4 regions of the Oceanospirillum sp. genome follow, and region 2 is predicted to be linked to each of the others. Evidence: predicted binding sites of a transcription regulator. Region 2 holds the regulator's gene; each other region holds the start of a gene.
What was found. The regulator sigma-54, encoded in region 2, starts transcription at its own class of promoters, with help from an activator protein. The targets are predictions, from matches to a motif close to TGGCACNNNNNTTGCTNT.

Region 1 (7,734 bases), on a different contig from region 2:
CAAAAGGCATAAACCTTCTCCTGTCTCATCAGATCAACTGATGCAATATGTTTCACCTGGCTGCTGGCGGGCGGCCAACCACTTACGACTGTTGCTGTCTTGCGGCGATCAGAGTGTTCTTCATCAGGCAGGCAATCGTCATAGGACCGACGCCTCCGGGCACCGGGGTAATGGCATGAGCAAGCGCTTCAACGGCGGTATAGTCCACATCACCGACCAGCTTGCGCTTACCATCACGCTCGATGACATTGATCCCCACATCGATGACGGTGGCACCGGGCTTAACCCATTCAGGGCCGATCATTTCAGGGATACCGACTGCCGCGACAAGAATATCGGCCTGCTGTGCCAGTTTTTCCGGCTCAGGCGTGCGCGAATGCACAACCGTCACGGTGCAGTTCGCCTTCAGTAACAGAGCGGCCATCGGTTTGCCGACAATATTGGAGCGGCCGACCACCACCGCATGCTTTCCGGATAGGTCACCCAGTGTTTTATTCAGCATGATCATGCAACCCTGAGGTGTGCAGGGCACCAGAGAGTCTTTACCAACACTCAAGGCCCCGACATTTTCCGGGTGGAAGCCATCCACATCTTTAGCGGATGAGATCGCAGCAATCACCTGCTCTTCATCCAGATGAGCGGGCAAAGGGAGCTGTACCAGAATGCCATGCACCTCAGGGTCAGCATTCAGCGCATCGATCAGGCTATTCAGAGTGTCCTGAGTCGTTTCAGCAGGCAGACGGTGTTCAATGGAGTTAATACCTGACTCGGTAGCACGGGCGATTTTGTTACGCACATAAACCTGACTGGCAGGGTCGTCTCCCACAAGTACAACCGCCAGACCCGGCTTGAGGCCAAAGGTCTGATGGAATGCTGCTGCATCCTCTGCGACCTCTTCCAGCACCTGAGCGGAGATCACTTTTCCGTCAATTCGTGTCGCCATGATCTCCCCTCCTACTTGAAGACAACCGTCTTGTTGCCATCCACAAAGACACGATGCTCGGTATGCAGTTTCACCGCCCGGGCCAAAGCAACCGTCTCGGTGTCACGGCCTGCCGTAGTCAGCATTTCCGGCCCCATGGTGTGGTCTACCGTTTGCACTGACTGCTCAATAATCGGACCTTCATCCAGATCAGCGGTGACATAATGCGCCGTAGCACCAATCAGCTTTACGCCACGGTCATAGGCCTGATAGTAAGGTCGCGCACCTTTAAAGCCCGGCAGGAAGGAGTGGTGAATATTGATCGCCTGGCCAGCCAGATGCCCACAGAGATTGTCAGAAAGGATCTGCATATAGCGGGCAAGAATGACCAGTTCAGAATCGGTCTCTTTAACGATATCCAGCAGCGCTTCTTCCTGTTGTGACTTGTTCTCTTTCGTCACCGGTAAATGTACAAAACGGATACCCTCACGCTCGGCCATCGGACGGAGATCCTGATGGTTCGACACAACAGCGGTGATCTCGATATTCAGATCGCCTTTGTTTTTGCGATACAAGAGATCACTCAGACAATGATCCGCCTTAGAAACCATAATCACCGTTTTGACCGGCGCGCAGGCATTGTGCAGCGTCCACTCCATATCAAGGCGCTTGGCCACCTCGGCAAAACCCTCTTCAATACTTTTTCCGGTATCTTCGGCTGAGCCTTCTCCCTGAAAATGAAAACGTGTACGCATAAAGAATTTGCCACTGTCCTGATCATCAAACTGCGATTGCTCGCTGATGTAACAGCCCTGCTTGGTCAGATAACCCGCAACATCGGCCACAATGCCGCTTCCAGCCGGGCAGGTTGTTCGTAGGATGTATTCGGTTTTGTTCGTTGCATGAGGCATTTTCAAAATCCTGTTTACTTTTTTCAGGGTGCAGAAACCCGCAAAGCGAAATGCTTTGAATAAAAAAACTGTTCTGGTGTTAAATTGTGCCGGAGCTACCGAAGCAGCTCCGGTCGGATAAGGATCAGACGATCGGTTTAGAAAGACTGCCCCGGAATCCAGCTGGTCCCCGCCAGAGGAACACGCGCCATAGCCGCGGCTTCTACGTTCAGTGCCACCAGATCTTCCGGTTCCAGATTTCTCAGGTCATTCTTGCCGCAGGCCCGTGCCAGGGTTTGTGCTTCCATGGTCAGAACCCGCAGGTAATTCGCCAGGCGACGACCACCTTCAACCGGGTCAAGACGCTTGCTCAACTCAGGATCCTGAGTGGAGATACCCGCAGGGTCTTTACCTTCATGGTAATCATCGTAGTAACCCGCAGCAGAGCCGATCTTTTTAAATTCGGCATCCCATTTAGGGTGGTTACAACCCAATGCCACCAGGGCTGCCGTGCCGATTGCCACAGCATCAGCCCCCAGCGCCATCGCCTTAGCCACATCAGCGCCATTGCGGATACCGCCGGACACGATAAGCTGAACTTTGCGGTGCATCCCCATCTCCTGAAGCGCCTGTACCGCCTGAGGAATAGCCGCCATCGTCGGAATACCCACGTGCTCGATAAAGACTTCCTGAGTAGCAGCCGTACCGCCCTGCATCCCATCGACTACGATCACATCTGCCCCGGCTTTAACCGCCAGTTTGACGTCGTAGTAGGTACGGGTTGCGCCCACTTTGATGTAAATAGGCACCTGCCAGTCGGTGATTTCACGCAGCTCCTGAATCTTAATCGCCAGATCATCCGGCCCGGTCCAATCCGGGTGACGACAAGCGGAACGCTGATCAACTCCCATTGGCAGTGTGCGCATTTGCGCAACACGATCGGTAATCTTCTGCCCCAGCAGCATGCCGCCGCCACCCGGTTTAGCACCCTGTCCCAGGACAACTTCAATGGCATCAGCCTTGCGCAGGTCATCCGGGTTCATACCGTAGCGGGATGGCAGATACTGATAGACCAGTTTAGTGGACTGTCCTCGCTCTTCCGGGGTCATACCACCATCACCTGTGGTCGTTGAGGTGCCAACAGCGGAAGCCCCCCGGCCCAGTGCTTCTTTAGCATTCGCCGACAATGCGCCAAAGCTCATACCCGCAATCGTGACCGGGGTTTCGATCACAATAGGTTTTTTGGCAAAACGGGTACCTAACGTCACTTGGGTGTTGCACTTCTCACGGTAACCCTCAAGCGGGTAACGGGACATGGAAGCACCCAGAAACAGCAAATCGTCAAAATGCGGCACTTTGCGTTTAGCACCAAAACCACGGATGTCGTAGATGCCACTTTCCGCAGCACGGCGGATTTCAGTCATGGTCGCCGCATCAAAGGTTGCTGACTCACGCAGACCAGCTTTTACGTTCAGATCTTGTTCACTCATCTTCTTATCCTCGTATCTGCGAAATCAGTAGGCGCTGACGTTATCGACTTTGAAGTTATACAGCTGACGGGCAGAGCCATAGCGCTTAAAATCTGCGGGATCTTCATCCATACCTGCGCGGTTCAGCAGATCGGCCAGGTAGTCCAGATGCTCCTGGCGCATCTCTTTTTCGATACAATCGGCACCCAGCGAGGCCACACTGCCTTTCACGAAAATTTTGGTTTCATAAAGAGAATCACCCAGCGCGTCTCCGGCATCACCACAGACCACCAGCGCGCCAGCCTGCGCCATAAAGCAGCTCATGTGGCCCACATCACCACCGACAACAATCTCGGCACCTTTCATGGAGATACCGCAACGGGCGCCAGCATCACCTTCAATCACCAGCAAACCACCATGGGCAGTTGCACCGGCAGACTGGGACGCCTGACCTTTAACGCGAACGATGCCGGACATCATGTTTTCTGCCACGCCCTGACCGGCGTTACCATGAACGACCACATGGGCTTTTTTATTCATACCCGCGCAGTAGTAACCCGCATGTCCCTCAATATCGACACTGAGCGCAGCATCCAGACCGCAGGCGATATTGTGGTCGCCCTTGGCACCGGTGATCTTCCATTCACGCTCAGTACACTCGCCGGACTGCTCATGCAGAGCCTGATTTACTTCGCGCAGCGAGTTTGTTGCCAAATCAAGTGTTTTCATAATCCAGTTTCCTCGTATTTAACCGTGTCAGCCGATGCGCTTAGCTGCGTTCCCAAACGTAAATTTTGGCCGCTTCCGGCTCCCAAACTTTCGCCTTTTCAATGCCCGGTAGCGTGGTCAGGGCCTGATATTCGGAGGCCATTGCCACGTAGTCGTCAGTTTCAGCCAGAACCGCTGGCTTGCAGGCAATCGGGTCACGTACCACAGCAAAACCGTCCCGTGTACCAATGGTGAAGGTAAAGAAACCATCCAGCTCCTGCAGGGCGTTCTCCAGAGCCTGTTTCAGGGTGTCGCCCTGCTGCAGTCGATGCATCAGATAACCGGCAGCCACTTCAGAGTCATTTTCTGTTTCAAAATGAATGCCCTGTCGCTTCAGCTCCAGACGCAGACGGTTGTGGTTAGAAAGGGAACCGTTGTGCACCAGACACAGGTCTTCACCGGTTGAAAACGGGTGAGAACCCGCCATAGTGACCGCGGATTCAGTCGCCATACGGGTATGACCGATGATGTGCGTGCCCTGCATCCCCTTAAGGCTGAAGTTCTCTGCGATCACTTCCGGCAGGCCGACCTCTTTCAGGATCTCAATAGAGTGGCCAGCACTCAGAATCAGCACTTCAGGCGTATGGGTTTCAATAAAGACTGTCGCTTTGTCGGCATCACAGTGCATTTTGAACACGGCGACGGTGTCATTCTGAAACCAGCTGACCTCAGCATTCAGCTCAGCACGTACCTTCTCGGCCAGCGCTTCCCAGTTGTAGTTCACATCTTCATGGCGCAGGGTCAGTTTGGTGCCATCAGCAACCTCATCACCATAAATCGCAAAACCGGCACTGTCGGGGCCACGGTCGGTCATCGCGATCAGCATGGGTTCAAACAGGGCGCCCAGCTGGCTTTCCAACGCGGGGTTCTTCAGGTAGAGACCTACGATTCCACACATCGCATCATCCTCACTTCAAAAAAGAGTCATAAAAAGTCATATCAAAGAGACAACATCCGACTCGCCCGCTGATATCAGGTCGAGCGAAGCCGTTCCGCTTAAAACAGTCTTAAGCGGGCTCTATCCATTGGAAAATAGGTAAAACTCAGATCAGATCAGAAGAACTCACCGTAACGGGCAACTTCCCAGTCACTGACATGGCGGCAGTAATCGATCCACTCATCTCGTTTCAGGCTGATAAATTCGGCCATCAGGTCTTTGCCCAAGGCCTCAGTCAACACAGTGTCTGCCTCTAGGGCATCCACTGCCTCACCCAGATTTTGGGGCAGAATCTCAATACCTTTCTCGGCCAGATCCTGGTTGCTCATGACGTAGAGGTTTTCATTCACCGGATCTCCGGCTTCCAACTCACGTTCAATACCATCCATACCGGCTGCAATCAGTGCCGCGTGTACCAGGTATGGGTTACAGCCGGAGTCCGGCAGTCGGAATTCAAGGCGACCGTAAGGGATACGCACCATGGCAGAACGGTTGTTATCGCCGTAGCAGATATAGGCCGGAGCCCAGGTGGCTCCGGATGCGGAGCCGCCCACAACCAGTCGTTTATAAGAGTTCACCGTAGGTGCAGAGATGGCACACAGCGCCTTGGCGTGGTGAAGCAAGCCGGCGGTGAAGTGATAGGCCATTTTCGATAGCCCCATACCGTGCTTGTCGCTGTCATCCCCGAACAGGTTTTTGCCACTCTCATCACAGATGGAAAGGTGGAAATGCATACCGTTACCTGTGCGGTCGGATGCGGGTTTCGGCATAAAGGAGCACACCATACCCAGGTCGTTGGCAATCTCACCGGCAGCCATACGCACAAAGGTGAAACGATCTGCCGAGGTTAGTGCATCGCTATAGGTGTAGTTGATCTCAAACTGGCCGTTGGCGTCTTCATGATCGATCTGATAAACATCCATATCGACTTTCTGCAGGCTATCAACCAGTTTTTCCAGAAACTCACGGGAGCGGGATAATCCCTTATAGTCGTAACAAGGTTTAGTCAGCGTATCGGTATCGTCTACCGGCCCGAGGGAGCCATCGCTGTTACGTTTAAACAGTGAAAATTCAGGCTCCAGACCGGTATTCAGTGTCCAGCCGCGACTGCTCAATCGTTTCAGTTGCTGCTTGAGTACAACACGACTGTCATAGGGATAAGGCTTACCCTCCACATAACCATCACAGGCGATTCGGGCGTAACCCGGCTGCCAGGGAACAATACTCAGGCTGCTCAGGTCGCCACGGGCCAGAAAGTCCGGGCCGTGCGGCTCCATCCCTAAACCCCATACAGCGAAACCAGCGAAGCCAGCGCCCTTTTCAACGACATCCATCAAACAATGGGCTGGCACGGATTTCGTTTTGGCAACGCCATGAATATCAACAAACTGTGCAAGCACATACTTGATGTCATTCTCGTCACAGAAACGCTCTACATCTATCGGCATCGGGTCACTCCTAAATCGTTTAGGTTTCTTACCTTCCCGTCAGGCGATTTAATTTCCCTTCAGGAATATTTATTTACATACAAGAAAGCAACCGTCATGCCAGAAAATTTCCTAGCAGGAATATTTTATTCTCAAAATAACTAACCCTTTGATTTTTATACAGAAGTGAAAATATATTTCCTGCCAAGAATACTGATTACGAAAAGTACAAGGTATAATGCACCAGTTGTTATTGGGGAAACTGCAGGCATTACGCGCAAATCCAGTGCACCGCCGCATTAAATTGGAGCAAAAAAATGGATCAGAACCGCACTGAGGAGTTCAGTCTCGATCAGTACATCGGCATGGTGGTTAAGAAAGCCCGAGTTGAACAGGGACTTAAAATTACCGATGTCGCCCGTATCTCCAATATCAGTCAGGGTATGATCAGCAAAATTGAGAATGCCCAGGTATCCACCAGCCTCGAGACCCTGAATCGATTGTGCAACGCCATTGGGCTGTCAATCTCAACGTTGTTTACTGACTACAACCGCCCGGAAGGCAGCGCTCAGTTCACAAAAGCGGGTGAAGGGTTAGAGGTTGTGCGACGGGGAACCGATAAGGGTCATAACTACCAGCTGCTAACGTATCAACGTGGTGGAAAGAAAAACTTTGAGGCATTTCTAATTACGATGGATGATCTGGCAGAGGTTTTTCCAACCTTCTCTCACCCGGGTCAGGAGTTTGTTTATCTTCTTTCAGGTCGTCTTCAATACCGTCATGGCAATCACCTGTATGAGATGAGCGCCGGTGACAGCCTCACCTTTGACGCAGAAGTTCCTCATGGACCGGAGCAGCTTTACGATGTACCGCTTCAGCTACTGTCGATCATCAATTACTCAGAATAAATAGGTAGGAAGTGATAGCAACCGGCTGACAGAAACAAAAAAGCGCTTACCTGGCTCTGATAAAACCGGTAAGCGCAATGGGTAAAGCATCGGAGGGTCTTTCTAGTTATTGCAAGACATTAAAAATTACTTGTCGTTAGTGAATTCCGGATAGGCTGCCATGCCACATTCGTGAACATCCATGCCTTCCATCTCTTCTTCATCACTCACACGAAGTCCCATGATCAGTTTGATAACCATTAGGGTTACGATCGTGGCACCAAACATCCAGCCGAACACAACAACCGTTCCAATCAACTGATTCATAAAGGTTGCATCAGGATTACTGATCAGCACCGCAAAGATGCCCCAGATACCTGCCGATCCGTGCACGGAGATAGCCCCAACCGGATCATCCAGCTTCAGCTTATCCA
Region 2 (7,734 bases):
TCAAGCGGGATTAAAGTCAAATTCTGGAGTTTTTTTATGTCTTATACCGACACACCAAAAGACAAAGCCCGTTCTGTCCGCCTGCTGGCTCTGGACGTGGATGGTGTGCTCACGGATGGCAGCCTGTACTTTCATGCCGATGGCAGCGAGAGTAAGGCGTTTAATAGTCTCGATGGCCATGGCATCAAAATGCTTCAGGCGAGCGGTGTAGAAGTTGCCATTATCACGGGCCGACGCTCCAAGATGGTTGAACAGCGCGCTCAGGCTCTGGGCATAAAAACACTGTTTCAGGGCCGCGAAGACAAGTTAGTTGCCCTGAAGAGTATTCAGGAAAGCAAGCAACTATCCTGGTCACAAATCGCCTACTGTGGTGATGATCTGCCCGACCTATCGGCGATTAGAACTGCTGGCTTGGGCATTACAGTCCCTAATGCACCTGAATATATGATGCAATATGCAGATATGTGCACGAACCGAAAAGGTGGCGAGGGAGCGGTAAGGGAGGTCTGCGACTTTATTATGCAAGCCCAGGGCACCTTGCAGGATGCCATAGACCACTACCTTTTGGGCTGCTAAATCATGTTGTTTGGAAGCCGACTTAAAAAGCGCTTTATTAGCCTTATAGGTCTGGGGATATTAGGTCTTGCGGTGCACTTTCTGGATGTTCAGCGCCCGCAGTCCTTTGACCTTTTTTCCGATATACCCGACAGCCAGTCCGAGCCTGACTACTACACCGTCAACAGCCACTTTCTGGAATATGATATCAATGGCAACCTAAACCGTTCACTGAAATCGGAACGCCTGCTGCATTATCCGGACACCGAATTAACCGCTCTGGACAAACCTCAGATCACCACTTATACCCCTGATGGTTTACCTCAATGGCTGGCGGTTGCGAACAGCGGCCTGGTTGAAGGTGACGGCAGTCATTTCCAATTAAATCAAAATGTTATAGTCTGGCAGATGATAAAAAATGACGTCAGCGACTCAGGTAAACCGGATGTCCGGCTCAAACTAACTACTGAGCAATTGAACATTGATTTGGACAAAGATCAGGTTTCGACAGAGCAACCTGTACTTATCAGCATCCCTGAAGGGGATACTCGCTCAGTCGGCCTTTTTGCAGATATGACCACCAACAGAATTGAACTAAAGAGCCAGGTTCAGGGACGCTATCAGACTCGTACAGAGCCTTTGCAAGCGCCGCAACTGAATGCCCCAAAAGGTGGTCAGCAAGAGTCTGATGACGCAGCTTCACTAAAGCAGGAATAAGATAATGCCAATGAGTATCACTATGCTGTTGGGTTTGCGGAAATTCGGTCTTTTTTGTGTAACGGCTCTACTGTCAGGCTTCCTGTTATCTCAACCAGCACAGGCCCTTGAAAGCGATACCGATCAACCGATCAGCGTACTTGCCAACAGTGCCGAGTTTACTCCGGATCAGGGAATTGCTATCTATACCGGTAATGTCGAGATTGAACAGGGCAGTCTTAAAGTGGACGCCCACAAAGTCACCGTCTATCGTAAGGCTGACGGTGAAATAGACAAAATCATTGCCGAGGGCAAAGACAACCGGGTTCACCTGCAACAACAACCCAAACCTGAAGATCCCGTTGTACATGCCTATGCAATGTCTATCGTCTACCAAGCTGCTCTTCAGGAGGTTGAACTGACCCGGCAGGCTGAACTTGAAAACGGCAAGGACCAATTCAGCGGTGAGCGTATTCGCTACCATCTGCAAACCAAGCGCATTCAGGCCTGGGGGCAAGACAATAATAAGGATGCTCCGTCCGATGATGGCCGGGTAAAAATCATTTTGTTCCCGAACAATGGTAAGGAGCAGAAATGAAAACCCTAAAGGCGGGACACCTTGCCAAAACCTACAAAAAACGACAGGTTGTTAAAGATATCAGTCTTGAGGTCAATCAGGGACAGGTTGTAGGTCTGTTGGGACCGAATGGTGCCGGAAAAACAACATCCTTCTACATGATCGTCGGATTGGTTCGCTCTGATGCGGGCTACGTGACTCTGGATGACGAAGATATTACACCGCTGCCAATGCACGGCAGAGCTCAGAAAGGTGTGGGCTACCTGCCACAGGAAGCCTCTATTTTCCGCAAGCTATCGGTTGAAGACAATATTCTGGGCATTCTTGAGACCCGCAAAGAGCTCAGTAAAAAAGAGCGTAAAGAACACCTCGAACGCCTGTTAAATGAGTTCAGCATTACACACATCAGGAAAAGCCTGGGTATGAGTCTTTCCGGTGGTGAACGCCGCCGTGTTGAAATTGCCCGAGCACTGGCGACTGAGCCCTCTTTTATTCTGCTTGATGAGCCTTTTGCCGGGGTTGACCCTATTTCAGTGAACGAAATTAAGTCGATCATTCGCCAGCTGAAAGCGCGAAATATCGGAGTACTGATCACGGATCACAATGTCCGGGAAACCTTGGATATCTGTGAAAAAGCCTATATCGTCAGTGCAGGGCAGATTATCGCTGAAGGCGATGCCGCCAACATCATGGACAACCAGCAGGTACGGGATGTCTATCTCGGCCATGAGTTCAAGTTATAACCACTTTGGGAATAAGCCGTAATCTATGAAACCGGCCTTACAGCTTAAAATTGGTCAGAGTCTGACCATGACACCTCAACTGCAGCAGGCGATACGCCTGTTGCAGCTATCGACTCTCGATTTACAGCAGGAGATTCAGGAAGCCCTTGAATCTAATCCTATGCTGGAGCTTGAAGACGAGTTTAATTCAGCAAATGATGCCACTGAAGCAAACTCAGATTCCGAGAGCAACAAAGAGGACCAGAGCAAATCCGAAAGTGAATCTGCCAGCAGTAATGAAAGTCAGGATGCTGAGCTGGAAAACTATACCGCAACAGCGGAAGACAGCTGGCAGGATTCGATCCCTGAAGACCTACCAGTGGACAGTGGCTGGGATGATGTCTATCAGGAAAGCCTCTATACTCAATCATCAGCCCCAAGTGATGATGACGGTTCCTATCTTGAGCAGCGCGGCATCATCACAGAAACGCTGCAGGACCATCTGCTCTGGCAATTAAACCTGTCAGGCCTGCCGGAATGCGATCGGCTGATCGCAGAAGCGATCATCGACAGTATTGATCCTGATGGCTACCTCTCGTCCCCGATCGAAGAGATCTATGAAGGCCTGCAAAGCCGACCTGAGTTCCAGAATAAAGAATACGAGCTTGAGATAGAGGACGTTCAGGCCGTTCAGGGATATATTCAGCACCTTGATCCGATTGGTTGTGCCGTTAAAGACCTGCAGGAGTGCCTGCTCGTTCAGCTGGAGCCTCTGGATGCTAACGCCTTCCTGCTGGAAAAAACCCGTAAACTGATCACCCTGCATCTCGACCTTCTGGGTAGTCGTGATTTCGCACAGCTTATGCGTCGTCTGAGAGTTAAAGAACCTGAGCTTCAGGATATCATTGAGCTGATCCGTAGCCTGAACCCTAAACCTGGGTCTTCTATTTCGACAGAACATGCTGAGTACATTGCACCGGATCTTTTTGTTACCCGTGAAGAGGATCACTGGAAAGTCGACCTGAACCCGGATATAGCCCCCAAAATTCGTATTCATGGTGCTTATTCTGGTCTGATCAAGCGGGCCGACAACAGCCGGGATAACACCTTTATGAAAAACCAGCTTCAGGAAGCACGCTGGTTCCTGAAGAGTCTTCATAGCCGCAACGAGACATTACTCAAGGTTGGCATTGAGATTGTGAAGCGCCAGCAGGCATTTCTTGAAATTGGTGAAGAAGGCATGAAACCACTGGTCCTGCATGACATTGCAGATGCCATCGGCATGCATGAATCCACCATCTCCCGGGTAACGACGCAGAAATATATCCATACCCCCCGGGGTATTTTTGAACTTAAGTACTTTTTCTCCAGTCATGTCGGTACTACCGCAGGTGGTGAAGCATCCTCGACCGCAATTCGGGCTATGATTAAGAAAATGATTGCCGATGAACCACCGAGGAAACCTTTCAGCGACAGTAAGTTGGCCAATATGTTGGCTGAGCAGGGAATTAAGGTCGCCAGACGGACCGTCGCCAAGTACCGCGAAGCGATGAATATCCCCCCGTCGAACGAACGTAAGAAATTGATTTAAAATCAATTTAGAAAAAACGCTTTGCAAATACCTGAAAAACGATACAATCAAAATTGCAAGACCGCGAATAATAAGGAGCTATTTATGCAATTGAATATTACCGGTCAACACCTGGAATTAACTGAAGCTCTGCAAGAGTACGTTTCTACCAAGTTTGAGCGTCTTGAGCGTCACGTTGATAACATCACTAACGTACAGGTTGTTCTCAAGCTGGAAAAAGAGCGTCAGATTGCTGAAGCAACTCTGCACGTAGCCGGCGCAGATCTGCATGCCACCGCAGAAGCTGAAGATATGTATGCATCTATTGATATGCTGACGGATAAAATCGATCGCCAGCTGATCAAACACAAAGAAAAGGCCCAAGCCCGTAAACAGGGTGCGGCAGCCCGCTAATTATTGAGCATAACTGATATCCATGTTACTCAATTCAGTTCTGACTCCTCCGAGAACCCTTGACGGGGTTCCCGGAGGCAGCAAAAAGCGTCTCCTAGAGTTCTTCAGCAAGTTTATCTCTCAGCAGATTCCCACTCTTGAAAGCACCGAGGTTTTCGATAGCCTCATTGCACGGGAACGACTGGGAAGTACTGGTGTTGGTGAAGGCATTGCCATTCCACATTGCAGGGTTAAAAACTGCTCGGAAAGTATAGGAACCTTTATTCGCCTGAAAGATAAGGTTGACTTCGACTCTATCGATGGACGACCTGTTGATCTTTTGTTTATTCTGCTGGTTCCAGAGGAGGCAACCGACGACCATCTTCAGTTGTTATCCGGTCTGGCAGAGAAATTCTCTGACCCCGATTTCTGTCGACAGCTTCGCGAAGCGGTGGGTTCCGAGGGGCTGTACGAACTCTGGACTCAGAGCTAAAGCCTTTATCTGCTACCGAAGTAATCCATCCGGGCACAAATAGCATACTGATAAGGTCTTCTGTATCTTTTGTAATACCGATGACCTTATCTTTCGCTAACCTCTTATTCGGGCCTGATCCGTTTACACTTAAACGGTTGATAAACTGCAGCCCATTCAGAAAAGCATTAACAAGAATTGACTGAACCACGCGTAAAAGGGATGTGAGATGAAACTGGTTATTATTAGTGGACGATCCGGTTCCGGTAAAAGTATTGCACTCCATGTGCTCGAAGATCTGGGCTACTTTGCCATTGATAACCTTCCCATCGGCTTACTCAGCCAGCTTCCGGATAATCTTCCTGGCTCCAATAATCTGGTTGCAGTCAGCATTGATGCCCGCAATATCGTCACCGACCCATCCGGTGTTCAGCCTCACTTCGAAAAGCTGAAATCTCAGGGCTATGATGCACGTATCATCTACTTGGATTCGGATGATGGCACCCTGATTGACCGTTTCAATGCCACCCGGCGCAAGCATCCTTTGTCCTCTGAAAAAGTATCTCTTGCCGAAGCGCTCATAAAAGAAGGCAATCTTCTTGAGCAGATCGCTGAACAAGCAGACCTCAGAGTCGATACCAGTAACCTGAGTATCTATGACCTTCGTGAGATCATCACTCAGCAGCTGGAAAACTCTGAATCCAAAACCAATGTCGCCATACAGTTTCAGTCCTTCGGTTTTAAGCGCGGGATACCAAAAGACTGTGACTTTATCTTTGATGTCCGCTGCCTGCCTAACCCATACTGGGAAACACATCTTAGGGTCTATACCGGACTCGATCAGCCCGTTATTGATTTTCTGGAACAGGATTTCAGCGTCCGGGCCATGGTATCGGATGTCGCCGGCTTTCTTGAAAAGTGGCTCCCCAGCATTATCGCCAGTAGCCGCAGCTATATTACCGTAGGAATCGGTTGTACTGGTGGACAGCACAGGTCAGTATTCGTTGCGGAACAGCTGACCGACAAGTTTAAGCATCAGCACCCTCAAACTCTGGTCAGACATCGGGACCTTAGTCTGGCAAACAAAGACTAGGATAAAGCTATGCCTGAGTTCACAGTAACGGTAAGTAATAGCAAAGGCTTCCATCTGCGGCCAGCCTCCAAGCTACTTCAGCTGGCGACAGACTTTGATGCTGCCAGAATCCAGCTCCACCACAAAGAATCAGGACGCTCTGCGGACTGCAGAAATATGATGGCTCTGATGATGATGAGTTCGCCTCAAGGCACGGAGTTCTCTGTCCAGGTAGACGCTGATGAAGCACTGGTGGAAGAAGTCAGAAAGGCTGTTTTTGAGCTGTTTGAAAATGGTTTTGGTGACGAAGCCTGATCCTAATCGCTTGCTTAAATCTGCTGAAATTTGGCCGACTATAAAAATACAGTTAATATCAAAGGATTAGCCAATCAGGTATCAAACCGGAAAACGTTTTAACCCAATCATCTTTCTTAACGCGAACTCTTTCATCGACACGGTAACCTATGGCCAGCGAAAATCAGGATATTCCTCCAATGCTTGAACGTCTGACCAACGCGATGGACTCAGGCTCATTTGCGCAAGTACGCCGAATGCTGAACCGTGGTTTACCGGCTCAGGATGTCGCGCACCTGCTTGAATCATCCCCTCCGAAAGAACGAGATGTCCTCTGGAATCTGATCGAACCTGAGTTTCAGGGTGATGTTCTTCAGCATCTTGTGGATGATATTCAGGCGATCTATCTGAAACGGATGAATCCGGAAGAGTTCCTGACAGCAACCGAAGGCCTGGATACGGATGATATTGCCGACCTTCTGCAGCAACTGCCGGACACGCTGATTCAGGAAGTACTCGTTTCAATGGATGCTCAGGATCGGCATCGGGTTGAAGCTGTACTCTCCTACCCGGAGGATACCGCTGGTGGCCTGATGAATACGGATACCATCACGGTCCGTCCTGACATCAGCCTTGACGTTGTCATGCGTTATCTTCGTCGCCACGAATCCCTGCCGGATTCAACCGACTCGGTTCTCGTGGTAAGCCGGGGTGATCATTTTATCGGCACCTTGCCTATTATCCGCCTTCTGGTAGCCGACCCCTCCATTACCGTTCGTGAAGTGATGGACACCGATACCATCGTGATTCCTGCTGACATGCACGATAGCGATGTTGCCAACCTGTTTGAGAAATTTGACCTTATTTCCGCTCCGGTTGTTGATGATGAAGGCACACTATTGGGTCGTATTACCATTGATGACGTGGTTGACGTTATCCGGGAAGATGCCGACCACTCCCTGATGAGCATGGCCGGTCTGGATGAAGACGAAGATACCTTCTCCCCGATTATGATCACTGCCAAACGCCGGGCTGTATGGCTAGGAATTAACCTGCTCACTGCATTTCTGGCTTCAGCTGTTATCGGACTTTTTGATGCCACCATCGAGAAAGTTGTCGCACTAGCCGTCTTAATGCCGATCGTCGCCAGCATGGGAGGTATTGCCGGAAGCCAAACACTCACCGTTGTTATTCGCGGTATGGCACTTGGGCACATATCCTCCAGTAATACCCCTTGGCTGCTTAACCGAGAGTTTATTGTCGGCCTGATTAACGGCACCATCTGGGCTCTGGTTGTCGCAGGTGTCGCTATTCTCTGGTTTGATGACCTGACCCTGGGCTTCATTATCGGCTCTGCGATTATTATCAACCTCCTGGTCGCCG
Region 3 (7,734 bases), on a different contig from region 2:
GCCGTTGAAACCGAACCAGCCCATCCAGAGAATAAACATACCTAAGGTCGCCATCGGCAGGTTAGCCCCAGGGATCGCAACAGGTTTACCCTCTTTCGTGTAGCGGCCTTTACGCGGACCAACCATAATCACCGCAGCCAGGGCTGCAGAGGCACCCGCCATATGAACCACGACAGAACCGGCAAAATCCTGAAAACCCATCTCATCCAGGAAACCACCACCCCATTTCCAGTAACCTTCAACCGGATAGATCACAGCAACCATCACAATGGCAAAAATAAGGAAAGGCCAAAGACGCATACGTTCAGCTACAGCACCGGACACAATCGACATGGTGGCTGCGGCAAAAACGGCCTGAAATATGAAATCAGACATGCTGGAGTAATACGGCGCACCTTCAGCACCCGATACCACATCAGCGGTTGCGTTATCCGCCCCCAGGAAGAAATCAATCCCCGGAATGACAGAAGAAACCGGGTTAGCCGGATACATAATGTTGTAGCCAACAAACAGGTAAACAATACAGGCGATGCCGTAGAGCAGTGCATTCTTGTTCAGAATCTCTACCGTATTCTTACTTCTTACTAAACCAGCTTCCAGCATGGCAAAACCAGCGGCCATCCACATCACCAAAGCAGCGCTTATTAAGAAATAAAACGTATCCAGGGCGTAACCAATTTCAATGACTAAGTTATCCATTTTTCACTCCTAAAGTGCCTGCTCGCCTGTTTCACCGGTACGAATCCGGACAGCCCGCTCGATATCTAAAACAAAAATCTTGCCGTCACCGACTTTGCCGCTGCTGCAGCTTTTTGTGATGGCTTCAAGCACCTGGTCAACAAAGTCATCTTTGACCGCAACTTCAATTTTCACTTTCGCCTGAAACTCCACGCTGTACTCTGCGCCCCGGTAAAGCTCGGTATGGCCTTTTTGTCGCCCATAACCATGAACCTCTGTGGTGGTAAGGCCGTTCACGCCCAGCTCTTGTAACGCTTCCCGTGCATCGTTCAATGCATGGGGTCTGATTACTGCACTCACTAGCTTCATAACATCCCCTTTCTTTTTGAGAAAATATATTTCTTACAAGGAATATTGAAGAATTGTGCCACGTTTAGGAAACCGCAATACTTTCAGAGAGTTAAAAGCAAAAAGCTTGAAAAGCGCCCACAGAAAGCCATGGCGCTCGCACCATGAAAGAACAGACGAAGCAGTAGGGTGCACCATAAGAAATGACCCGTTTTGGATACGGAGGCTGAACGAAACATAGAAAGGAAGGAAGGTCATTCAAGCCAAAAACTGAGGTTAAGACCCTGCAGTCTTAATCTCAGTCATCCGGTAAACCCGGAAGCTTTAAAAGGTCAGCCCCTCTCTGAAAAAGGCCTGCCAATGGTTAATAAAAAATTAAGTTATTATCGATACAATACAGGACAGGCTTTCAAGCTATCTTTTTCATTCTTTCTACACCATTGGCTTAACATGCACTTGTTATTGATTGAAGACGACCTACCTTTGGGCAGTGCGCTCATTAGGCTCCTTAAAAGCAGCTACCGGGTTGAGTGGGTTAGATCTCTGTCTGATGCAAAAAACCACCTTTTAGCCCAGGATTACGATCTTATCCTTCTTGACCTGGGCCTACCTGATGGCGACGGCATCACTTTTCTACAATCTATCCGCCAAAACTCAAACACAACTCCGGTTCTAATCCTAACGGCCAGGGATAGTCTTGATGACAAGGTGCTGGGACTGGATATGGGAGCCGATGATTACATGGTTAAGCCTTTTGAACCTGACGAACTTCTTGCTCGCCTGAGAGCACAACTGAGAAGGCTTGCGGGCCAGGCATCACAACTTATCATCTCAGGTAACCTTACTCTGGACCCGGTTCAGAATAGGTTCTGTCTTGATGAATGCCCAATCAGACTCCCGAAGAAAGAACATGAAATTCTAAGCGTTCTGATTCATGCCGGCGCCCAGCCTGTGAGTCGATCTAAACTCATGCAACAGCTTTACAGTCTCGGCAGTGAGGCAGAATCCAATACATTAGATGTTTATATCCACGCACTAAGAAAGATATTGGGCAAAGAACGTATCGAAACTATAAGAGGCTATGGCTTCCGACTAAAAGAGCCCTCAGATGAAAAAGAGCCTTTAGATGAAAAAGAGTATTAAGCTCAAACAGTTGGCTCTGATTCTGGGCCTAAGCATGTTGATAACAGCTGTGACAAGCATTGTCGTTACCTGGCTTGCCGTTGATGATGAGTTAAGCGAACTTCTGTACGAGGATATTCGTCAACAAACAGAGCTACTGTCACGCATGCTTCACCGAGGCCATATCGAACCTGATGAATTAAAACAGTTTCTGAGTGAATCTTTTATTGATGATGACGAAGACACTTTTCTGATCTCTGTCGAACATATCAAAGAAGGCTGGTTTGTCAGTAATCTTGAGATAGAAAGAAGTTACGGAAGTCCGGAAAGTGGTGTCACTCAACTGGTATTTCAGGGGCATACCTGGAAGGGCTACCAACTCAGAGAGGGTAACCTGCTGATCAAACTGCTAAGACGAGATGATATGGCAGCGGATATTAAGGGCGATGTAATAGAAGACACCCTGCTACCGGTACTCATTGGTAACGTTTTCAGTCTTCTGATACTCATGGCCTTGCTTAGTATCGTTACCTCCCCTCTATCCAAATTGGTACGCCAGATAGAACAACGCAAAGCCGATGACCTGACAGACTTTGAACCGTCCGGACGCCTGACAGAACTTCAGGCCATCAGTGTCAGCCTTAATCAGCTAATGCAGGGAATCAAATCAACTCTGGAAAGAGAAAAACGCTTTGCCAGTGACGTGGCTCATGAGCTACGCACCCCTTTGGCAACCTTAAAGCTTGAGCTTGCGTTACCTGATACAGACCTAGCAGCGATGCGCCAGGAAGTAGACAGGCTGATAAGGGTTGTAGAGCAGCTTATGACTCTGGCCCGCATTGAATCCGGCTACTGGCAACAACAAGCAGAAACCCTAGACCTGAAATCGACTCTGATCGATGTCTGTCAACGCCTGGAACCCCGAATCTCAGCAGCCGGGCTTAGCCTGAGTCTCAATCTTCAGGATATACCGCTAAAAGGCGACTCAACACTCCTCGGTCTTCTGGTAGAAAACCTGCTTTTAAATGTGATTAAGCATGCAAAGGGGGCAACACAGGTATCTCTGGAACTAAATCCAGAAAAAAGCGACTTTCTGGTTTTAAAAGATGATGGCCCAGGTATTTCTGACGAACAACGTCAGCTAATGCTAGAACCATTTGTCCGGCAGGATCAGAGGAAAGAAGGTCTTGGGCTAGGGCTTTCAATTTGCAAACAGATTGCGGAGCAGCATGGATTCATCCTCAAGCTGGCAGACGCCTCTCCGGGATTAAGCGTTACTCTTTCCCAAAATACAAACGTAAAGTAACACCTAACCCCCTCCTCCGGGCCTACTTAATACAAACTTAATTCTTGTTTACGGATACTGAGCCTACCGAATCACCAACGGAGCTTAGTATGCGTCCTTCTCCTCGTTTGATATCAGCATTGGCCTTACTTATTACAGCCGAAGCCTATGGTGCAGACTGCACGACCCTAATCTCTTTAGCTGAAGCTAAAAACCTTCCGGACGACAGCATTATCTGCGTTAAAGGTCATATCAGCGAACGGCTTTCTGACGATGATTACCTACTTAGAGACGCTAGCGGAACGCTTGTGGTTGAAATCGATAATCATCTTTGGCGTGGCCAGCTTGTTGCACACAAGGGCCAATTGTTACTTCAGGGAGAGCTGGATCAGGAAGACTATGAGACTGAGCTTGACGTCGATTCACTAACCATCCTTAACCCCTAATCACAAGTTCTAGTAATTAAATACATCTATCGCACGGAGCTTATTATGAAAAAGAATCTGGCACTTCCACTTCTTCTGGTGTCACCTATGCTACTGAGCACACCTCAGGCCATGGCAAACACCTACATTCAATTTGGTCTGGGTACAACTCAAATCAACAAGGATGATGATACCGTTACTTTCAAAGACAATACCCGGTTAACACCGGGCTCCAGTAGCGCTGATCAGCGCTTTACTCTGGGTTATCGTGATGAATCATTGGGGGTAGAAGTCAGTTACCGTCAAACGGTAACTGATGCCGAAAAAGAGATTCAGGCCAGAAGCCCTGGCGAGATTCCAGCACTACCGTCAGGTATCAGTGGAGGAACACCCAATGAATATGAAGAAGAATGGGAAACAGATTTAAAAACGCAACAACTGGCAGTAAAAGGCGTCTATTTTCAGGACCTGAGCAAACAATTTACGCTCAAAACAGGCCTCGGTTTGACCTATACCGAATACGAGCAGAAATCCAGCCACACTCAATCCTGGGAAGAAGACAGAGTAGGCCCAGACTGGGAATACGACAGGGTAAATCGCAGCAAAAGCTCAGATTCTGCTGTTGGTGGTATTGCCAGCATTGCTGTTGATTACACACCTGCACCGGACAGTCTGCCAAACCTCAAGGTCGGTCTTGAAGCTGCTGCCACATCCGACAAATACAGCACATCCCAGAGTCTCTATGGAACGCTTGGCTGGGTATTCTAAACCGGCCATAGGCACCGTCAGGAAGCAGTCGTCTCCAGACTGCTTCCTGAATAAAGATCACGACCTGTTAATGGCCTTCTCAATATCCTCTGAGCTATGACGCTCTCGCAACTGCTCGAAGGTTTCCCCCCAGGTGCGATTCACAATGCGGCCACGCTGAACCGCAGGGCGCAGATCGATCGCTTTTGCCCAGCGCATCACGTGGGTGTAGCTGTCAGCTTCAAGGAACTCTGCCGCGTCGTACACCCGGTTGAGTACCAGCGCACCATACCAGGGCCAGACCAGCATATCGGCGATGGAGTATTCTTCCCCCGCCAGATACGGGTTATCCGCCAGACGTTTATCCAGCACATCCAGCTGACGCTTGATCTCCATGGTGTAGCGGTTGATCGGATATTCAAACTTCTCCGGCGCGTAGGCATAGAAGTGACCAAAGCCGCCGCCCAGAATCGGGGCTGCGCCCATCTGCCAGAACACCCAGTTCATACACTCGGTTTTTGCTACAGGATCTTTCGGGATAAAAGCTCCGAACTTCTCCGCCAGATACAGCAGGATAGACCCTGACTCAAAGACACGCTGGGGCGGATTAACACTGTGATCCATCATCGCCGGAATCTTGGAGTTAGGGTTCACCTCCACAAAGCCGGAACTGAACTGATCGCCTTCCATAATATCGATCAGCCAGGCGTCGTATTCTGCTTCTTTGAAACCCAGTTCCAGTAGTTCTTCCAGCATAACGGTGACTTTGACACCGTTTGGCGTGGCCAGTGAGTAGACCTGCAGCGGATGTTCACCCACCGGCAGCGCTTTCTCATGCGTTGCGCCGGAAACGGGACGGTTAATATTGGCAAACTTGCCACCATTACCCGCTTCCCATTTCCAGACCTTGGGTGGGGTATAGCTTGTGTTCTGCGATGCTTCGCTCATATTTTTCCCTCTGTTCTGCCGTCAGGTGATTAAGCCGGAGACAGCTCTTCCAGAAATGGATAATCGTTATAACCTTCACGCCCCTGAGTGTAGAAGGTTTTCGGGTCGGCTTGGTTCAGTTCAGCGCCTTCTTTAATACGACGGGGCAGATCCGGGTTGGCGATGAAAGGCACACCAAAGGCAACCGCATCAGCGATACCCTCTGAAACCACCTGCTGCGCTTCCTGCGGGCTGTAGCCCATGTTCACAATCAGATTTCCCTGATAATGCTCGCGCACCGGTGTGACCACATCCATCTGCTGCTCACCTAAAAAGTCGGCACGCATCAGGTGGAGATACGCCAAATTGTAACCGCTCAGTTTTTCAGACAGCCAGGTCATCAGGCCAACCGGATCACTGTCTTTCATGCTGTTAAAGCTGTTCAGTGGCGACAGACGAACACCCACCCGATCAGAACCCCATACCTTGCTGACCGCTTCGATCACTTCCAGCAGAAGACGGGCGCGGTTTTCGACGGAACCACCATAAAGGCCTTCACGCAGGTTAGCACCATCACGCAGGAAGGCATCCAGCAGATAGCCGTTTGCACCGTGTACCTCTACACCATCAAAGCCAGCGCGCTTGGCGTTTTCTGCTGCTTTTACAAAACCATCAATGATGGCTGGAATTTCAGCATCGTCCAGTGCACGGGGTTCGGTATAAGCCTTTTTGCCTTCCGGCGTGTGGATATCGGAATTGGTAATCGCGATAGCACTGGGTGCAACCGGCTGTTTGCCGTCATTCAGTACCGGATGACAGGCACGGCCACCATGCCAGATCTGCAGGAAGATCTTGCCGCCCTTAGCATGTACGGCATCCGTCACCTTTTTCCAGCCTTCTACCTGAGCGTCAGAATAGATACCCGGCTCACGCCAGAAGGCAGAGTTACCTTCCATCGCCATGGTCGCTTCCGCAATCAGCAGACCGCCAGAAGCACGTTGCGCATAGTGCTCTGCAATCAGGTCGGTCGGCACATGATTCTCATCAGCACGGCAGCGGGTCAGCGGAGCCATCAGTACCCGGTTTTCTACTTCAACAGCGCCCAGTTTCAGCGGCGAAAACAGATCAGTCATAGTTGCTCCAGAAATCGTTCAAAGTTGATTTATTGACTTGGTTACTTTCCAGATGGATACGAATATTCAGATTTAAAGATCAGCGGGGCTAAAAATAGCAGGGGTTAATTAATCAATGCCTGAGAAATCAGCGATAAAGACGCGCGGTACAGCCCAAAGAGTGACTATAGAGTCTCACCTAATAGGGTGAGAGCCGAAGAAATCCAACTGAATACTTGGCATTATGGGATGCAGTATCGATTTTGCCTCTGAAAAGCACATCAGAAAACACAATAAAAACAAAATAACAGGATCGAAAATCATGACGGATTCTCCTCTGCAAACCGCACCGAAAACCGACTCAGCATCACTGGAAGCAACAGCCAGAATCGTGACAGATAGCCGCACGATTAAGACACCTTACGGCAATCTTTTTGCCCGACGCTGGCAGCCGGAAGGCGGTGATCATAAAGCCTCCCCTTTTTTGCTCTACCATGACTCTTTAGGCTCTGTCGGATTATGGCGAGACTTTCCTGAAGCTTTAGCCCTGTCAACGGGCAGAAGTGTTATCGCCTACGACCGCTTGGGCTTTGGTCTGTCGGACCCCGTGACACAAGCCATTGATCCGAACTTTATTCCCCTGGAGGCTGAGCGCTTTATTCCTCTGATCTGCGATGACTTCGGTCTGGAGCACTTTATCGCTTTCGGCCACAGCGTGGGCGGTGGAATGGCCGTGCATTCAGCCGCACAGCATCCTGAACGATGCGCCCTGCTCATCACAGAAGCCGCACAGGCCTTTGTTGAACCCCTGACCCGGGATGGCATTCGTGAAGCGGAAGCACTATTTAAAGATCAGAAACAGCTGGACCGACTGGCCCGCTATCATGGCAAGCGTACCCGCTGGGTGCTCGACTCCTGGATCAATAGCTGGCTGTCTGACGCATTCGATCACTGGTCCCTTGATGACGTTCTGCCTCAGGTCACCTGCCCGACGCTGGTGCTTCATGGCGAACAGGATGAATACGGATCAGCAGACCAGCCCAAGCGTATCGCTGAAGGGGTAACAGGTACGGTGCAAATGGAACTTTTA
Region 4 (7,734 bases), on a different contig from region 2:
AAATCTGACAGCTCAACGACAAAAGTCTCTATCCAGCGTGAAGGCTTTGCCCATATACGCCAGATCAGCGAGGCGGTTACAACGATGCCCTGGGGCATTTCGCTGCTCTCTCTGGCCTGGACTGCAGGTCCGGTAACCCTGATCGCAGCACAGCTGAGCTACGTACTGGGTTATAACAAGGCCCCCACCCAGGAAAACCTGATCTTCTTTATTATCTACACCGTGATTACCGGTGTGGCTGGTATTGTCGCGCAAATTGTGTATCGCCTGACTCGGGTACCCAAAATTGAAGAAGAAAAGCGTCGTGTGTCTCTCGTTCTGGAACAACTACCGGAGCTTCGCTGGCAGGTACTGGATCTGCACACCCATCAGCATGACCCGGAGCAGCGCCAGCGTTATGTCGCCAAGCTGCTATTGCAAAAGGCAGACCTAGACCCTGAATCCCTGAAGCAGGCAGTCTACGACCTTACCCTGAATAAAACCTTTGCCCGCCTGATCAGCCAGATTGAGATCTATCGTCAGGTTGGTATGGATCGTCGTATTGATGATCTGGTAGAAAGTCAGCGTTTCCTCATTCGCCACGTTCTGGTCCAGCTTGAATCCATCGAACCGGATGCTATTCCCTATATCCGAACCCGATTACAGGGGGACAGTCCCGACCAGAAATTGGGCATGCCCCGCCAGGAAAACTTTATTGAACGTATTTTTGCCGCTATCGAAGAAGAAAATGATCTGCTGATGTCCGACGAGGACGTTGAAGAGATGATCGTCCTAGCCTTCGAATTACTCTGTGGCCGTCGTATATCAATGCTTACCTTCGCCTATCGTGGCCGTTGGGAGCTGGCAGACGCACTGGACAGAATGGAACGCAACCGCAGCGAATACCGTATTGCGCAGGCTACCGGGCTCAGTCGTATCCGCGCTTTGGCCAGTTTTATTAATCAACAGTATCTTCTGCAACGTACCAGTGATGATGAAGAGGTTGAGCAGCTGCAGATCAATCAGTCCGCCGACATTCTTGTGGAAAGTGCCGAGCACTACATGGATGAATCAGCCGAACGCCTATCAGAATATTGCCGTAAAGCCCGCCGAAAAAGAGCCAAAGTTGATAAAGACTGGATCAGAGAGCAATCCCGACAACTGGGTGAGGCGCTGAACCTCTGGAAAGAGATTCGACGGGCCTACGAGCGCATTGGCCGCATTCATGTTCAGCTTCTCAAGGCGTCGGACCGCTGGGAAAGATCGGTTGATACTTTTTCCGTTAGTGATACCAAACTGCAGATCGGCAGTGGTCATCGGGGTCTCAGGGTAACGGAAAAATCCATTTATCTGGATGAAGAGGCGATCAGTGACGTCTGCCTGAAACTGCACGACTTTCTGGTCAAATATAAGCTGACCCCTGAGGATCTTAATCAGGCACGTAACAAAGCCCTTCGGGGCAGGGTTGAGCGCGCACAACTTCCGGAAGACCACATCACACCGGAGATTGCGAAACAGCTGGCTATTGAGATCGCATTAGCACTGGAACCCCACATTCATCTGAGCCGCCCCGAAATCCAGCGCGCCATATACAGCACCAACGCCATCTACATGAACGACATTGAACCGGGCATGAGCGCAGCGACAAAAGCTGCCATGGGTACCGCGATGGCGAATGAGAAGCGGCATGATCTCTCAGTAGCCGCTGAGCGTCTGGCCCTGGCGCTGGTAAAACACTACCGGGTTGAACTGGGTGAGGATGCCATCGCCTTCCTCCGTGACAACTATCACGCCAGAGAAAGCCGCCTGAACGTACTGAACCAGTTTGCCAAACCCAGAGAACGCAAAGTCAGCTACCTGAACCTGCGTCCCCCTGTGGTAGCCGCGCCAAAACGTGATTGGTATAAAGCTCTGATCGCAGCCAGAAGACTGGCGGAATAAAGCCAGAGACTCAAGCTCAGCCTCCGGTCATATTCATAAAGCGCACCACCTGCACATCACCATCCGTCGTAAAGTGATGCCGCTCCGGCTTAATGGCCATACTCTCCCGAATCGCTTGTTTCAGAGGCTCAATATCCCCCGGATTGGCCCGTATAATCGCTCTCAGATCCACGGAATGCTCATTACCCAGGCAGAGCAACAAACGCCCCTCAGCGGTTACCCGAACCCGATTACAGCTACTGCAGAAGTTATGGCTGTGGGGAGAGATAAAACCGACTTTGGTTTTCAGGCCGGGGATACGAAAATAGCGGGACGGTCCATCGGTCTTTTCTGTCGTAGGCATCAGCTCATAGCGCTGACGAATCACCTCGCGAACTTCATCACTGGAGCAGTAGGTCTCTTCCCGCTGATGTTCAGAGATCTCACCTAACGGCATCTCTTCGATATAGCTGATATCAATTCCACGTGCTATCGCAAACTCCAGCAGATCCAAAATCTCATGGTCATTGCGGCCCTTAAGAATCACAGCATTCAGTTTAATACCCTTAAAACCCGCTGCCACAGCGGCATCAACCCCCTCAACCACTTGATTCAGGTCGCCCTTGCGGGTCAGCTGACGGAAAAGGTCTGTGTCGAGGGAATCCAGAGAGATATTCAGCCGTTTAAGACCGGCGGCTTTCAGATCATCCGCCATGCGCCCCAGCTGAGAACCGTTGGAGGTCATGGCAAAGTCGGTAATCTGCGGCAGATCACCAATATGCTCAATCAGCTCCATCACATTACGGCGTACCAGAGGTTCACCGCCAGTCAGGCGGATTTTGTTCACCCCGAGTTCGGCAAAAGCTTCTGCCACAAGAGACATCTCTTCCAGTGTCAGCACCTTCTCACGGGGCAGGAAAGTCATATCTTCGCTCATGCAATATACACAACGAAAGTCACAACGATCCGTCACTGACATTCGGACATAGGTCACCTGACGACCAAAGCCATCCACCAGTTTTTCCTGTTCAGACTGAATCGAAGCGGTCATACCTCCCCCTCCTTCCATCGCCGGGCGGCGGCATCATCTGAACGTCTGGCAGACACCCAATAATCCCCATGACGGGTATTCTCTTTTTTCCAGAAGGGTGCCCGGGTTTTCAGAAAATCCATAACAAAGCTGCAACCATCAAAGGCCGCCTGACGATGAGCAGAAGCCACGGCCACCAGCACAATAGGATCTCCGGGTGTTAAGCGGCCGACACGGTGAATCACATGTACCGCCTGCAAAGGCCAGCGTTCCGCTGCTTCAGCAGCAATCTGTTCCAGCGCCTGCTCGGTCATACCCGGATAATGCTCAAGGGTCAAAGCCAGTACATCGGGTTGCTCATTAAAATCCCGAACCAGACCTGAAAAGGTCACTACCGCACCGATATCGGTGCGATTTTCCGTGATCGACCGGTTAACCTCAGCCAGGCAGAACTCCGCCTCCTGAACTTTAATCTCAATCTGACAGCTCATATTAGCCTCCCGTAACCGGCGGGAAGAAAGCCACTTCATCACCGGCCTCAACCGTTGCCGATGCTTTAGCCATCTGCTGATTCACCGACATCAGAAGGTTCTTGGCCGACAGTTCATTCACCCATTCCGGATGGGAGATAATCAGCTGCTCTTTAAGCTCAGCCAAGGTCACCGCTGCGTCATCCAGTACCACGCTGATCTGCTCACAGCCCAAGGCTTCACGCAAACCAGCGAAAAAACGCACATCGACACAGGGCACGCCCACAGAACCTTCGGTCGCCGTGTCAGTTGCTGCATAACCCGCAGATTCCGTACCGGAATGAGCAGAAGCAGAGCCTGCCTGCGGCGCAAGATCAGTCGAATCGCTGGTCATCTGCCAATGACCGGATTTACCACCCTTTTTCTCCAGCACTTTCGTGCCCGAGATAACCATAGTTTTGTCCACGGCCTTGCACATATCGTAAAGTGTCAGCGCTGCCACAGAGGCTGCTGTCAGCGCCTCCATTTCAACACCGGTCTGCCCTGCCAGTTTGCACAGGGTTTCAACGCGAATTCGGTTTTTCTCCGGTTCCGGAATCAGCTCGACCTTAACCTTGGTCAGCATCAGAGGATGACACAGCGGGATCAGATCTGAGGTTTTCTTGGCGGCCTGAATACCGGCAATACGGGCTACCGCCAGCACATCACCTTTTTTGTGCTCGCCGGATACGATCATCCGCAGGGTTTCCGGCTGCATCTCGACATACGCTTCTGCCACAGCTTCTCGGGCGGTGACCGCTTTTTCGGTCACATCCACCATACTGGCCTCACCCTTAGCATCAATATGGGTAAAACCTTCCGGATGCAGATCCGTATCGGAGGTCAGATTGTTAGCTTGCTGAGTCATAGTGTTCTCTCTACTTCCCGCCTTAGGCCCCGGTTCCGCAAAGCCGGCATGAGGCGGTGATCGTTTTTATTCTTTAACGTTTTACGAAGTACTTGCTTCAATTAACGACTGTCCGCTTTTAAAGCAGGTCAGCAAAGGGATAAATCATCACGGAATCCCCCGGCGCGATGGCCGCATACTCATCGCCAATTTCAATCAGGCAGTTGGCTTCGGTCATGGAACGCAGAATGCCGGAACCCTGAGTCCCTGTGGTGCGTACCTGTAGTTGCCCTTCGGCCGTCAGGCTAAAAATACCGCGATGAAAATCGGTACGGCCTTCGCGACTGCGCATCTTTTCCTCTGCAACCGCAGGAATGCCCTGCAGTTGCCATCCGCTTTCACCCTGCAGCTTGCGTAACGCCGGTTGCGCCAGCTGCATAAAGGTCACCATCACCGCCACCGGATTACCCGGCAGACCAAAGAACCAGGCTGAATCTGAGCCTTCATCGGACAAATCCGCACCGATACGGCCAAAGGCAAAAGGACGACCGGGACGGATATTCATGCGCCAGAAACCGACCTCACCCACCTGCGCCAAAGCCGTTTTGATGTAATCCGCCACACCGACAGAAACACCACCAGAGGAGATCACCACATCAGCGTTAACCGCTGCATCCGCCAGCGTTTTCGCCAGCACCGCTTCCTGATCCGGCAGAATGCCCAGATCGATCACTTCGCAATGCAGCTTTTTCAACAGAGCGATCAGAGAATAACGGTTGGTATCGTAAATACTGTGCGCCGGTAACGGCTGCCCCTGCGCTACCACCTCATCACCGGTGGAGAACACCGCAACGATAAGAGGCTTAAATACCGCAACCTCTGTCAGCCCCAGAGAGGCGATCAAGCCCTGATGGGCCGGCGTCAGACGGGTACCTGCCTTGACGGCAATCTGACCGGTTGCCAGATCTTCACCGGCCTGACGAATATTGTCGTTCAGACGCAGGGATTCCGGCTTGTCGATCACCATCCTGTTGTCACCTGCCTGACAGATCTCACGCATGACAACAGTGTTAGCTCCAGCCGGAACCGGTGCCCCGGTGGTGATGGTCACCGCCTGACCGGTTTTCAGTTCACCATCAAAACCGTGACCCGCTAATGCCTTGCCGATCAGTTCATATTCAGGCTCAAAAACCTCACGGCCATCTTCCGGCAGCGCCAGTGCAAAACCATCCATCGCGGCATTAGTCTGCGCAGGAACATTGATCGGCGAGATCACATTTTGTGCCAGTACACAGCCCGCAAGCTCTGCGATCGGTTGCCGGATAACCTGCGGCTGAGACGCCGATTGCACCGCATCCAGCAGCGCCTGACGCCCCTGCTGAACACTCAACTGACCGGGTTGATCAAAGCAACTGACCACTGCCTGAGGCGTATTCTTTTCTGATGTCATGACAAGGCTCCCTATACACGTTTAGTGCCGCTTTCGATGACGTTTTCAGCATCCAGCACCTGATGTTGCTGCTTCACCTGCTCAATCACAAAGTCAGCGATCGCCTCAGGATCATTCAGGTCTAACAGAGGCAGAGCATTAACCGCGTCGCCAGAATCCACCAGGTTCTCTTTCAGCTTAGCGGCATCATTCGTAGCGATGGCGATAATGTTGGCGTCATTCAACGCGATAACCGGTTTACCGGTTTCCGGACGATGTATCTCAATTTTGGGGAAAGGAATCGCTTTGAAGCCCTCCACAAGAACACAATCCAGACGGTGCAGGGGTAAAAAATCGATCATCTCCTGCAAGTCAGGATCTTTTACCGGTGATTCATCACTCACAGGGAAATCCAGCATCATCGCCATACGTTGAGATGAGGCCACCAGCATGGGGGCTGCTCCCGCCTTGCGCAGCTCGAAACTATCTTTACCGGGCTGATCCACTTCAAAAGCGTGATGGGCATGTTTTACGACAGCACAACGGATACCTTTCCGGACCAGAATTGGCAGCGCTTTTTTCAGCAACGTTGTTTTACCGGAGCCACTAAAGGCCGAAAAACCCAGCACCGGCAGGGGATAATTCAACATAACCCATCCTATTTGGTTTAGCGCCAAGCGATCTCGCGACGCACAAGGACCCTGCAACAGAGCCCTTTTCGTGTTGTATGGGTCTATTTGAGCAAGGAATATTCCACGACAGCTCTGAAACAGGTCAAAAAAGAACCAATAAAGTCCAGATGCCTCACACTGTGAGAAAAACCATAAAAAAAGCAGCGACTTAGCGCTGCTTTTTCCGGATAGAACAGATGATGTCAGAGTCGCCGTTCCAGATCCTGAACCTCCTGCTGAGTGTTCAGGTTCATAAAATCTTCCTCCGGACTGTCAAAAGGCACAACAACCATACGATGCTGCATGTACCAGCGATCGATCTTGCGTTTCCCCTCAGCCAGCCAACTTTCAAGACTTGGCAACAGACTTCGGCGCACCAGAGAGATCACTGGCTGCAGACGCTCACCATCATGAACAACGGCAACATCCACATCATTTTTGGCAATGGCCTGATAAAGCTTCTCAACGACATTGTTCGGTAACAAAGGAATATCACAGGGGACAAACAACACCCAGTCAGTTTTGGCATGAGTCAGGCCAGTCAGCATCCCCATAAGCGGACCATGAAAACCCTGTTCAATATCTTCAACGACGTCATAACCCAGCGCCAGATACTCTTCCAGACTGCGATTGGCATTGATCAGCACGGACTGAACCTGAGGACCAATATGTTCCAGAACATGATGAATCATGGGCCGCCCTTTAAAAGGCACCCATCCCTTATCCATGCCCCCCATCCTCTGTCCCTGCCCCCCGGCCAGAACAACTGCGGTAATCTCGCGGGTATCAGGTAGGACTGCTTGACTGTTCATGGCTTGAGGCTCTCCGGATTAAATCCCTATTAAGGTCTGAGACAGCGAATCCTGCGCTTATCAAAAAAGATCGGTATTACATCTATTGTATGCGGCCTAGGGAATACCCGTGGATTATTTTTACCTGGCCGGCTTATTTTGCCGCCAGAATCCAAACGCATCCGTTTAAGTCTCAATACGGGAAGCAGCTAACGTGCCAGACTGGATATTCCATCGGGTATTACACAGATCCGTGAGCAGATTTTTCTGGTGAGAACTCACCATAATCACCGTTCCTTTATCAATTAAATCAGTCACTAAGCGATGCATTAGCTCAATTGAATCATCATCCAGATTTGCTGCGGGTTCATCCAGCAGCAGCAGACCCGGCTCTAATAACCATGCTCTTAAAAGGGCCAACCGTTGCCGCTCACCACCTGACAAGGTTACCGCATCCTGATCCCGCAGGCTTTCAAGCCCCGCAAGCTGTAATCCAAGCTCCAACGCTTCTCGAGCCACGGGGCGCTTATTCGCCCTGATCGAGCGAATCACAAAGTT

Region 1: the regulator sigma-54 is predicted to act here: its motif matches at 6,519-6,536, upstream of glnT (type III glutamate--ammonia ligase).
Region 3: the regulator sigma-54 is predicted to act here: its motif matches at 1,091-1,108, upstream of AC4GL5_RS06140 (P-II family nitrogen regulator).
Region 4: the regulator sigma-54 is predicted to act here: its motif matches at 6,453-6,470, upstream of mobB (molybdopterin-guanine dinucleotide biosynthesis protein B).

The regions. Positions count from the first base shown of each region.
Region 1 covers NZ_CEYNZH010000009.1:63,170-70,903, forward strand. The annotation lists gene AC4GL5_RS06095 (FAD-dependent oxidoreductase) at 1-10, opposite strand, end outside; gene folD (bifunctional methylenetetrahydrofolate dehydrogenase/methenyltetrahydrofolate cyclohydrolase FolD) at 83-943, opposite strand; gene purU (formyltetrahydrofolate deformylase) at 955-1,833, opposite strand; gene AC4GL5_RS06110 (FMN-binding glutamate synthase family protein) at 1,971-3,302, opposite strand; gene AC4GL5_RS06115 (protein glxC) at 3,327-4,010, opposite strand; gene AC4GL5_RS06120 (class II glutamine amidotransferase) at 4,051-4,947, opposite strand; gene glnT (type III glutamate--ammonia ligase) at 5,103-6,434, opposite strand; gene AC4GL5_RS06130 (helix-turn-helix domain-containing protein) at 6,731-7,321, shown strand; gene amt (ammonium transporter) at 7,448-7,734, opposite strand, start outside.
Region 2 covers NZ_CEYNZH010000010.1:63,414-71,147, forward strand. The annotation lists gene AC4GL5_RS06665 (KdsC family phosphatase) at 37-576, shown strand; gene lptC (LPS export ABC transporter periplasmic protein LptC) at 580-1,272, shown strand; gene lptA (lipopolysaccharide transport periplasmic protein LptA) at 1,277-1,849, shown strand; gene lptB (LPS export ABC transporter ATP-binding protein) at 1,846-2,571, shown strand; gene AC4GL5_RS06685 (RNA polymerase factor sigma-54) at 2,597-4,141, shown strand; gene hpf (ribosome hibernation promoting factor) at 4,226-4,534, shown strand; gene ptsN (PTS IIA-like nitrogen regulatory protein PtsN) at 4,557-5,006, shown strand; gene rapZ (RNase adapter RapZ) at 5,215-6,078, shown strand; gene AC4GL5_RS06705 (HPr family phosphocarrier protein) at 6,088-6,372, shown strand; gene mgtE (magnesium transporter) at 6,522-7,734, shown strand, end outside.
Region 3 covers NZ_CEYNZH010000009.1:71,172-78,905, forward strand. The annotation lists gene amt (ammonium transporter) at 1-699, opposite strand, end outside; gene AC4GL5_RS06140 (P-II family nitrogen regulator) at 709-1,047, opposite strand; gene AC4GL5_RS06145 (response regulator) at 1,240-2,169, shown strand; gene AC4GL5_RS06150 (ATP-binding protein) at 2,153-3,454, shown strand; gene AC4GL5_RS06155 (YgiW/YdeI family stress tolerance OB fold protein) at 3,544-3,879, shown strand; gene AC4GL5_RS06160 (AcfA family outer membrane beta-barrel protein) at 3,925-4,626, shown strand; gene yghU (glutathione-dependent disulfide-bond oxidoreductase) at 4,684-5,553, opposite strand; gene AC4GL5_RS06170 (alkene reductase) at 5,583-6,665, opposite strand; gene AC4GL5_RS06175 (alpha/beta fold hydrolase) at 6,967-7,734, shown strand, end outside.
Region 4 covers NZ_CEYNZH010000029.1:20-7,753, reverse strand. The annotation lists gene AC4GL5_RS12270 (hypothetical protein) at 1-1,920, shown strand, start outside; gene moaA (GTP 3',8-cyclase MoaA) at 1,937-2,950, opposite strand; gene moaE (molybdopterin synthase catalytic subunit MoaE) at 2,947-3,420, opposite strand; gene moaC (cyclic pyranopterin monophosphate synthase MoaC) at 3,422-4,306, opposite strand; gene AC4GL5_RS12250 (bifunctional molybdopterin-guanine dinucleotide biosynthesis adaptor protein MobB/molybdopterin molybdotransferase MoeA) at 4,425-5,735, opposite strand; gene mobB (molybdopterin-guanine dinucleotide biosynthesis protein B) at 5,747-6,364, opposite strand; gene mobA (molybdenum cofactor guanylyltransferase MobA) at 6,589-7,197, opposite strand; partial or broken gene AC4GL5_RS12235 (ATP-binding cassette domain-containing protein) at 7,363-7,734, opposite strand, start outside.